DNA from 2 places in the Shewanella sp. MM_2022_3 genome. Region 2 is predicted to be linked to the other one. Evidence: riboswitches for the same ligand, from Rfam matches in the RefSeq annotation. Region 2 holds a riboswitch; the other holds the start of a gene.
The links. A riboswitch is a leader RNA that binds a small molecule or an ion and turns the genes downstream of it on or off. The one in region 2 is predicted to bind cobalamin.
Positions count from the first base shown of each region.

Region 1: it holds a riboswitch for cobalamin, as region 2 does, so the genes downstream of both, MMG82_RS13745 (ABC transporter ATP-binding protein) here and MMG82_RS19255 (TonB-dependent receptor) in region 2, are expected to answer to the same signal.

Region 1 is NZ_JAKZGV010000027.1:4,378-8,769, forward strand. Features, by position in the region: gene metH (methionine synthase) at 1-921, opposite strand, end outside; gene MMG82_RS13740 (histidine phosphatase family protein) at 1,179-1,901, shown strand; cobalamin riboswitch at 2,077-2,259, shown strand; gene MMG82_RS13745 (ABC transporter ATP-binding protein) at 2,383-3,270, shown strand; gene MMG82_RS13750 (iron ABC transporter permease) at 3,267-4,392, shown strand, end outside.
Region 2 is NZ_JAKZGV010000060.1:334-4,725, forward strand. Features, by position in the region: gene MMG82_RS19250 (HDOD domain-containing protein) at 1-552, opposite strand, end outside; gene MMG82_RS19255 (TonB-dependent receptor) at 814-2,772, opposite strand; cobalamin riboswitch at 2,881-3,110, opposite strand; gene MMG82_RS19260 (hypothetical protein) at 3,245-4,392, opposite strand, start outside.

The DNA.
Region 1 (4,392 bases), on a different contig from region 2:
TTGGATAACGCTGGCCATGTCTTTTGGGGTTTCATCGTAACCGCCAAACTCGTTTGGTAGACCCGCGTTAGGGTGCGCCGAGACATAACATTCGGCGATGCGTGACAGTTCTTCGACGTAGGGGCGTAGCTCTTTTGGCCCGAGTGCGCAGTTAAGGCCGATGGATAAGGGTTTGATATGACGAAGGGAGTTATAAAAGGCTTCGGTGGTTTGTCCGGTCAGGGTTCGACCCGAGGCATCGGTAATAGTGCCGGAGATCATCACTGGCAAACGCGCTGGCGAATTTGCTCCAAAGAGTTCATCGAACACGGTTTCGATGGCAAATAGCGCGGCTTTGGCGTTTAAGGTATCGAAGATGGTCTCGACCATAATGATATCGGCGCCGCCTTCAATCAGCGCGCGGGTCGATTCGCAATAAGCGGTCACTAACTCATCAAAGTGGATATTGCGATATCCAGGATCGTTCACATCTGGGCTGATAGAGCAGGTACGGTTAGTGGGTCCTAACACACCGGCAACATAACGTGGTTTCCCCGTGGCTTTTTCGATTTCATCACAGGCCTCACGGGCGAGGCGCGCACCTTCACGGTTAATTTCGGCGGACAGCGACTGCATATCGTAGTCGGCCATGGCGATAGTGGTGGCGTTGAAAGTGTTGGTTTCAATAATATCGGCACCGGCTAATAGGTAGTCGGTGTGAATTTGTTTGATGATGTGTGGCTGCGTGAGCACTAAAAGATCGTTATTGCCCTTAACGTCGGTATGCCAATCCTTGAAACGCTCGCCACGGTAATCGGCTTCTTCTAGCTTGTAGCCTTGGATCATAGTGCCCATGGCGCCGTCTAAAATCAGAATGCGCTTTGACAACTGGTTGCGAATGTCTGCCAGTGTTTGGCTGGCTCGATGGAGAGATATCGCCATAAATGATTACCTTTACTACAGCTAAGTTGAGTCCAAAGTACGCAATTGTGCGCTACATTGCATTTTATTATTAACGTCGTGAGCTTTTGTTTTGGACATTTAAACGTATAGACGTCCATAATACGCGACATCGGATTGTCAGGGCAAGGTGAAAGTCATTAGGAGCGAGAATCGAGAATCTAGAATCTAGAATCTAGAATCTAGAATCTAGAATCTAGAATCTAGAGTTTAGGTCCTAAGATTTTTAAAAGGCATATATGAAACAAGTTCGCTTATTACTGTTACGCCATGGGGAATGCGAGGGCGGGGCCATTTTACGTGGCAGAGTCGATGTTCCACTGAGCGAGAAGGGCTGGCGGCAGATGTTGGCAGCCGTCGCTTTGCAGGCCAGAGAGTGCCACGGTATTTACAGCTCTACCTCAAGGCGCTGCGCTGAATTTGCCAAGGGGTTGGCGCTGGAGCCGCATTCCAGCTTGTCTGAGAGTTCACATTTAGCTGCACCAACGCCTTCGCCGCTTGAGGTCAACCTGCTTGAGGATCTACAAGAAATGGATTTTGGCGATTGGGATGGTCGCTTGCTCGATGAGTTATATCAACAGGATGGCGAGCGCATGGCGGCCTATTGGCAAGATCCTTGGGCCGTGTCGCCGCCCAATGGTGAAACGATGGCAAGTTTCGAGGCTCGTATCGATGGCGCAATAGAGCAGATCCTCAATAAAGAGTTTGCCCTGCTGGCGTTGGATGATGAACAGGCCCACGGCGAGTGTAATGCTAATGTACCCACAGCCAATATCTGGATTCTGACCCACGGCGGAGTGATCCGTCATTTAATGGCAAGAGCGTTGGGGGCGGTGAGAACGGTAGGGTTTTACAGTCAACTGACTTTACCGGTTGCCGCGGTGGTGACGATTAATGTACTCGAAGATAAACATGGAACTCGATACTGGCGCTTAGACTGGCCATCGGGCCATGCTGATTGAGTTAGAAATCTCATGCTAAATGGGATGATGAACATTTTCTGATTTAAACTGCATTGCCTAATGAGCAAGATATAGGATAATGCTTTTCCCTGACGTTTGAGCCAGATAGCACATTGTGTTCGCTAAGTTTAAATGTCGCAGAAATAGGTGTTGGGAATTTCGCTTTATCCTGCGCTATTCGCTTAAGGCAATAGTCGTTATAAACGCCGAATCAACCCAAACATAATAGGGAATCGGGGTGCTGCCCGTCAGCCAGCCCGAACTGTACCCGCAACTGTGAGTAGTTAAAAGAAGTGCCTAGAACCTAGAACCTTCTTTGCTACAAGTCAGGAGACCTGCCTATTTCTGTTTTCGCTGCGCGCAGCCTTAGTTCTCGAGCGGGTGACTCGAGGGAGCAGAAAATGATATTGATACGTTTCGCCCTGTGGCCCATGGTGCTACTGGGTTTGGGTACAAAATATGCCTGTGGGAGCTGCTTTTAATGAAGCCTTCCACGTCAACAGATGTGCAATCTTCGGCGGTGCTAACTAATGTGGCACTCAATGTCAGCCAATTAAGTTGGACCATCGAAGGCAAAACCATTCTTTCTGGGATTAACTTTGCCCTACAACGCGGTGAAATGCTGGGATTAATCGGCCCTAACGGTGCGGGTAAATCCAGTTTACTGCGTTGTATATATCGTTTTATTCGCCCAACTCTGGGGCAAATCAGTTTGTTTTCGCAGGACATTAACGAGCTTTCGCCCAAGGCATTTGCCTGTAAAGTAGCTGTGGTGCAGCAGGATACGCCGCACTATTTTGATATGACCACAGAGCAACTCGTTGCTATGGGGCTCACGCCCCACAAAGGAATGTTCGATACTAATTCCAGCGGTGATAGTGAAAAAATTATCAAGGCGCTTGAAAAGGTAGGTCTTAGCCATAAGCGCTATCAGCAATATGAACGGCTCTCTGGCGGCGAGAAACAACGGGCACTGATTGCACGCGCTATCGTGCAACAACCTCAGTTACTGATTTTAGATGAACCCACAAACCACCTCGATGTGCGCTATCAAATACAAATTTTGGAGCTGGTTCGAAGCCTTGGTATTAGTGTCATTGCCTCTATTCATGATCTGAATTTAGCAAGTGCCCTGTGTGATAGTTTGCTGCTACTGGATAAGGGGCAAGTGAGCGCCATGGGTACGCCGAGTGAGGTATTAACAGAGGAGCGCATTGCCCAAGTTTTTGGGGTTTGCGCCCAAGTGATGCCCCATCCACAACATGCCAATCCTTTAATTAATTACTTTTATGGTTATCAAAAATCACCGACGGATGATGTGGTTGTATCCGCTCCCCATAACATCAACGGGGAGATAAACACGCCATGATTGACACGTTTAAGCTGATAATGATGAATCTTTTAACCCATATTTTAACGCCATTAACCCGCCAGCAATGGCTGATTCTTGGCTTGGTGGGTTTTGCTCTGCTGACCCCGATTGCGGCCGCCAGTTTTGGCGCGGCAAATATCAGCTTTTTAGATGTGCTGCATGTGTTTATTAAACTATTCAATCAATTTTTCGCCAACGACGATGCGTCAACTACCGCCTCGATGACGGAGCGGATTGTGATGGAATTAAGGTTGCCACGGATATTGCTCGCGTTTGTGGCGGGGGCGGGGCTGTCTTTAGCGGGCAGTGTGCTGCAAACCGTAACGCGCAATCCGCTTGCTGACCCTTATTTATTTGGCATCAGTTCAGGTGCCTCCTTTGGCGCTGTGGTGATGCTGACCTTGTTTACTGGCTCTGGTCTATTCGGTAATGCGGGCGTTATTGCCAATTCGGGGATTTTTAGTGGCTCTGGAATGTTTGCTGGGCTCCTGTGGTTTAGTTTGCCTTTCGGCGCTTTTATTGGTGCCAGTTTATCCGTTCTTATTGTTCTCGCCTTGTCAGGGCTTGGGCTCAACAGCCAAGTTGAGCGCATGCTGCTCTCTGGGGTGGCAACATCGTTTATGTTTGGCGCATTAACCAGCTTGCTGTTGTATTTTGCCAGCCCGCAGGCCACGGCATCAGTGCTTTTTTGGAGTTTGGGCAGTTTTGCTAAGGCCAGTTGGCCGCTCTTAATTTTGCCATCTATCGTTGTATTGGTGAGTTTTTTTATCATCCTCGGTTGGAAGCGGCAGATTATGGCCCTGCAGGCGGGGGATGAAACGGCCCACACCTTAGGGGTGAATGTACCTAAATTACGCCTCAATATGTTATTGCTCTGCTCACTAATTACCGCCGTTTTAGTGGCGACCTGTGGTGGCATAGGTTTTGTTGGATTAATGATCCCCCATACGGTGCGCTTGTTATTTCCCGGGCGTCAGCCCATTTTGCTCACCGCGTTAGTGGGCGGCTTGTTTATGGTGTGGATTGATGTGCTCGCGAGATGTTTGCTGGGCAATCAAGAACTGCCCGTTGGGATTATCACCGCCTCGATAGGTAGTTTTTTCTTTTTGCTGATTTTGC
Region 2 (4,392 bases):
GATCAAAGACTTAATCACACTTAGCGGGAAAGATTGCTCAGAGCTGGCATTCAAATAAGCAAATGCGGTTAAGGCAATAATCTGGCCGAACACACTAAACAGCGCCAAGGTTTGCACCTCATCGGGGTCGATATCGACATCCGGCATATCAACTAAGCTGTCAACCGCATCAGTTGCTATATTTTCCGTGAGTTTCCAATAACCTTGCACCAACTTCTTATAGGGTTGAGGCAATTCATCGAGGCGTTCTTTCAAATAAAATGTAAAGGCGTAACGGTAAATATTAACTTGGCCCAAACGAATTAAGGCATCTTTTAAAGAGCGAGACTTAGGGCTAACCACACCAGAAGCTTGCGCCGAATTGCTGCGCATCAACATATGGGCCGCTAACGCGGGATCACTCGAAATAATATCGATCACATTACGAATATCGCCTTCGGCAAGAATGGCCTTTTTCAGTGGAATTAAGATCCCACGGCGGCCAATGACTTGCTCTTCATTCGCTATGATGGCTCTCACTTGAGTAAAAACCTGTTGCTCAAGATCTGTCATAGGACACTTTACACCTGTTAATTAGCTATAAGATGATTCGAATACCGCTCACATCATACCCAAACTACAAAGAATTTCAGCACTAAGTCGTAGAATAATTGCGTTAACCCTAAAGATGATGTGCTTTATAGTATAAGCAACGACTTAGCCTATATTACACCCGTAAAAATGATTTTTCTCTGCACCCAACAGCAGAAATAACAAAGCCAGACAACGTCTGGCTTTAAAATGCGCTAAATCACTTAATTATCAGGATTCGGCTTAGAAGCGGTAACCTACCGTCAAGCGAATATCACGGCCTCGGCCTGAGTAATAGCCGTCATAGGTTCCACCAGCATAATAACCAGCACTGACATAGTCTTTATCAAACAGGTTATCGATACGCAGGCTCGCTAACCAAGCGTCACGGGTATAGTTAAGTGCCAAGTTACCTAAGACATAACTAGCCAATTTATCGCCTTGGTTAGCATTATCGCCTTCGATAAAGCGATCGCCCGTATAAATCGCCTCGGCAAAGACTTGAAAATGTTCGGCAAAATCCATGCTGACATAACCGCGTCCCGAATGCTCGGCCACCCAAGACAATTTCTTGCCATCATTTACCCCATCGGTAAATTCGGCATCGATATAGTTGTACTCAAGACCTAGTTGCAACGCTTTAGTCACCTGCCAATCCCAATCGGCACTCGCGCCATAACGGCGTGAAGCATCGGCATTGACGTTAGCGCCTTGGAAGCTGCCCCCAACAGGTTTTTCAGCACTCGGGTCGAAGACAATTTCATCTTCTAAATCGAGGCGGTATAGGCTCACTCGCAAAGTTTGGCTGGCAACAGCCCAATCCCAACCAGCTTCATAGGAGCGGCCGGTCTGCGGCTTTAAGCCATACACATCTTTCGGAGTGTAGGCTTGCTCATCCACCTTAGCGAAACGGAAGTTTTCATCGCCACGTAGATAGAATCTGTGCTCGGCGCTCGGACGGTAATTTAAACCGAACTCGAATGCAGTGGCATCTTCATCTAAATCAATACCGTTTGGATACACATTGCCATCGACCAGATCGTCAGTCACCCGCGCGTAACGTCCGCCCACCACATAGCTTAAGGTGTGACTTAACGGCACAGTGGCTTGCAGGTAAGCACTTTGCATATCCTGCACGTTACTGCGCGCCATAGAGTCAAACTCGGCTTTACCGCGGCTGATATCCAAACCAGTCACTAGGTTTAGCTCACCTTGACGGGTACTGTAGTTGGCAAGCGCCTTAGGGCTAAACATCAGCAGTGAGCGAGTATTATGGCTCTGGCCCCAATTGAGTGAGCTGACTAAGGTATCGCTGTAATCTAGATCCGCCGCTAATGCCCAGTTTTGATTAAGCTGATGCTGATAGCCCGTACGCGCCGCAGTGGTCATTTCATGGGAATATTGCTTATCGTTCCCAGAGTAACGTGGGTTGTCTTTAAATTGATCTTTAGTCAATGCCCCTGGATTTTCGCGGTCATCATCGTAATAGCTGGTTTCGACAAAGAAAGAATCAGTCGCCGTTTTATATTGAATGCGGCCAAGGATAGAGCCCGTTTCATTGGCATTATGCTGACGATAGTTGTCACCTTGGTTGTAGCTTCCGGTCAAGAAATAGCGCCAATCCTTGTTGATTGCGCCAGACACATCGCCGCGACCTTCATAGGTATTAAAGCTACCGCCGGATAATTGCACGCTGCCACCCGTATTCTCAGGCGATTTAGTCACAATATTGATCACGCCACCCACGGCTTGATCGCCATAGAGCACGCCCGCACTGCCGGATAAAATCTCGATGCGTTCAACCTGATTTAAGGGAATTGCATTCAGGCTAGGCGCAGCAATATCAATGTTATTCAGACGGCGACCATCGAGCAAAATCAAGGTGTTGTTTACCGCAGCGCTGGCGCTAAAACCGCGCATCGCAAAGCTAGTACCAATATTGTTATCCGAAATTTGAATACCGCTCTGACCACGTAAGACGTCAGTCAAATTAGTCGCGCCACTCATTTCAATCGCCGCAGCATCAATCACATTCACATTAGCGGCAATATTTAACGGGGTCTTATCAGCACGACCAATCACCACGATATGCTCATCGACGTTGGCGGCATGAGTTTCATCAGCAGCCACAGCGGGCGCGATAATTGATACACTGCAAAGGCTGCCAATCAGCAGCGCAATTTTGGTTGGATGTGTTCCCATTTTACCTTTAACTCCTACAAGGAAAACGGGGCATTAGCGCCACGATACCGTTGATTCAGTAGAAAACACTGATAGTCACTATCGCATTTTGAGATCTGCCCACCGAAATCTCAAAAACACCTTTAGGGCCGGTCTCCGGACTTAGGCTATATCCATCTCAACTTGAGATGAACGCGAAACTGACCTTTACACACTCGATTTCAGTGTTCATCGTGAACGCCTATCAAATGCGGTCGTCTCTCACCTTTTACCGTTGCGGGGGCAGTGCCAGAATTTCACTGGCTTCCCGATTATCTCGCGACTTCATCATCGCAAGCACCACAGAAGGTTGACTCAAAATTAGGTTCAAAGGGCGTCAAACCTGTTAACGCCCAACAAGGCTCAGAATATTAAAGACCTAAGCGCGCGCATTATAGACGTCTATACGGATGAAAGTCCATTAATCTCAGATTGGCGAGAAAGCTCACATGAGTTAGAAAACGCCATCCCAGTTTTTTGCCGCTGGTTGGGGTCTGTCTTTACTTAAAATCGCCTGACGCTGCTCAGGGGTTTCGCATTGGGCAACCGGGCTTAAATCCAGCGGCTTAATCACTAACGAGTCAGCAGGTTGCACAGGCGACTTGTCGAACATGGGCAAATTCATCGACCAAGAGACCAACTCCCCCTTGTCGCTAATGCCAACATAACCGTCATTTGCGCCATCTAACCACGTGAGACGCGGAATACGTGCCATTAACTTTTCCACATTATCACGGTTGGCGCGATATCCAACGGGCACCACTTTGCCATCGGGACGCGTAAACACAAAGGAGGATGGTCCTTGAGTAATAACACTTCCTTCCTGCCAATATTTATCAAGAATCTCTTGGGCATAGTGAAACCCAAACATATACGCGTAGTCAGTGTCGTCGGCCACAATTTGCGGCACGGCCTTATCCCGCAGTAATAAAAACCCTGAGCCGACACTGATAATCTCCTTCACGCCTGTAATGTCGGTTTTTTTAATCCAATCGACACCACAGTTAATGCCATCGCCCCAAAAATGCGCATCCCCCGTAGGACTTAAAATCGCAAAGGCACAATTGTTTGCCGTCATACTCGCCACATCCTTTAAGGCGCTGCGGATCGAGTAAGCATCACTGCGCCAGCCCCAACTCACCACAGTACCGTCCTTTTTCAAGGCGGCATAGGTGTGTTGAAAATATTCGATCTTCGCCACATCCGTAAGCTGCGGGAGTAACTTTTTCATATTGGTCGACTCTTCAACCTGCCCCCAAATCACAGCACTGCCCTGTTTTTTAAGGGCGACAAAACTGCGTCCTCTGGCAAAGATATCGACGACATCAACTAATTGATCCTGCACATGCAAACTATTGCCGCCGTAGGGGCCATAACCCCAAGTATGTACCTTGCCTGTGGCATCTAGCGCGGCAATGGCCTCTTGATTGGCGAACAACTTGGTAATATTGGTCATGCGGTTTTGTAGGGCTTTGTCGAGGCGATATTTCCCCGCATTGCCCCAGAACACCACAGTGCCATCTTGACGTAACGCGGCAAACCCATCTTTAATCGAGACGATTTGCTTAACTTGCTTAAGCTGCTCAGTCACCTCGCGGCTAT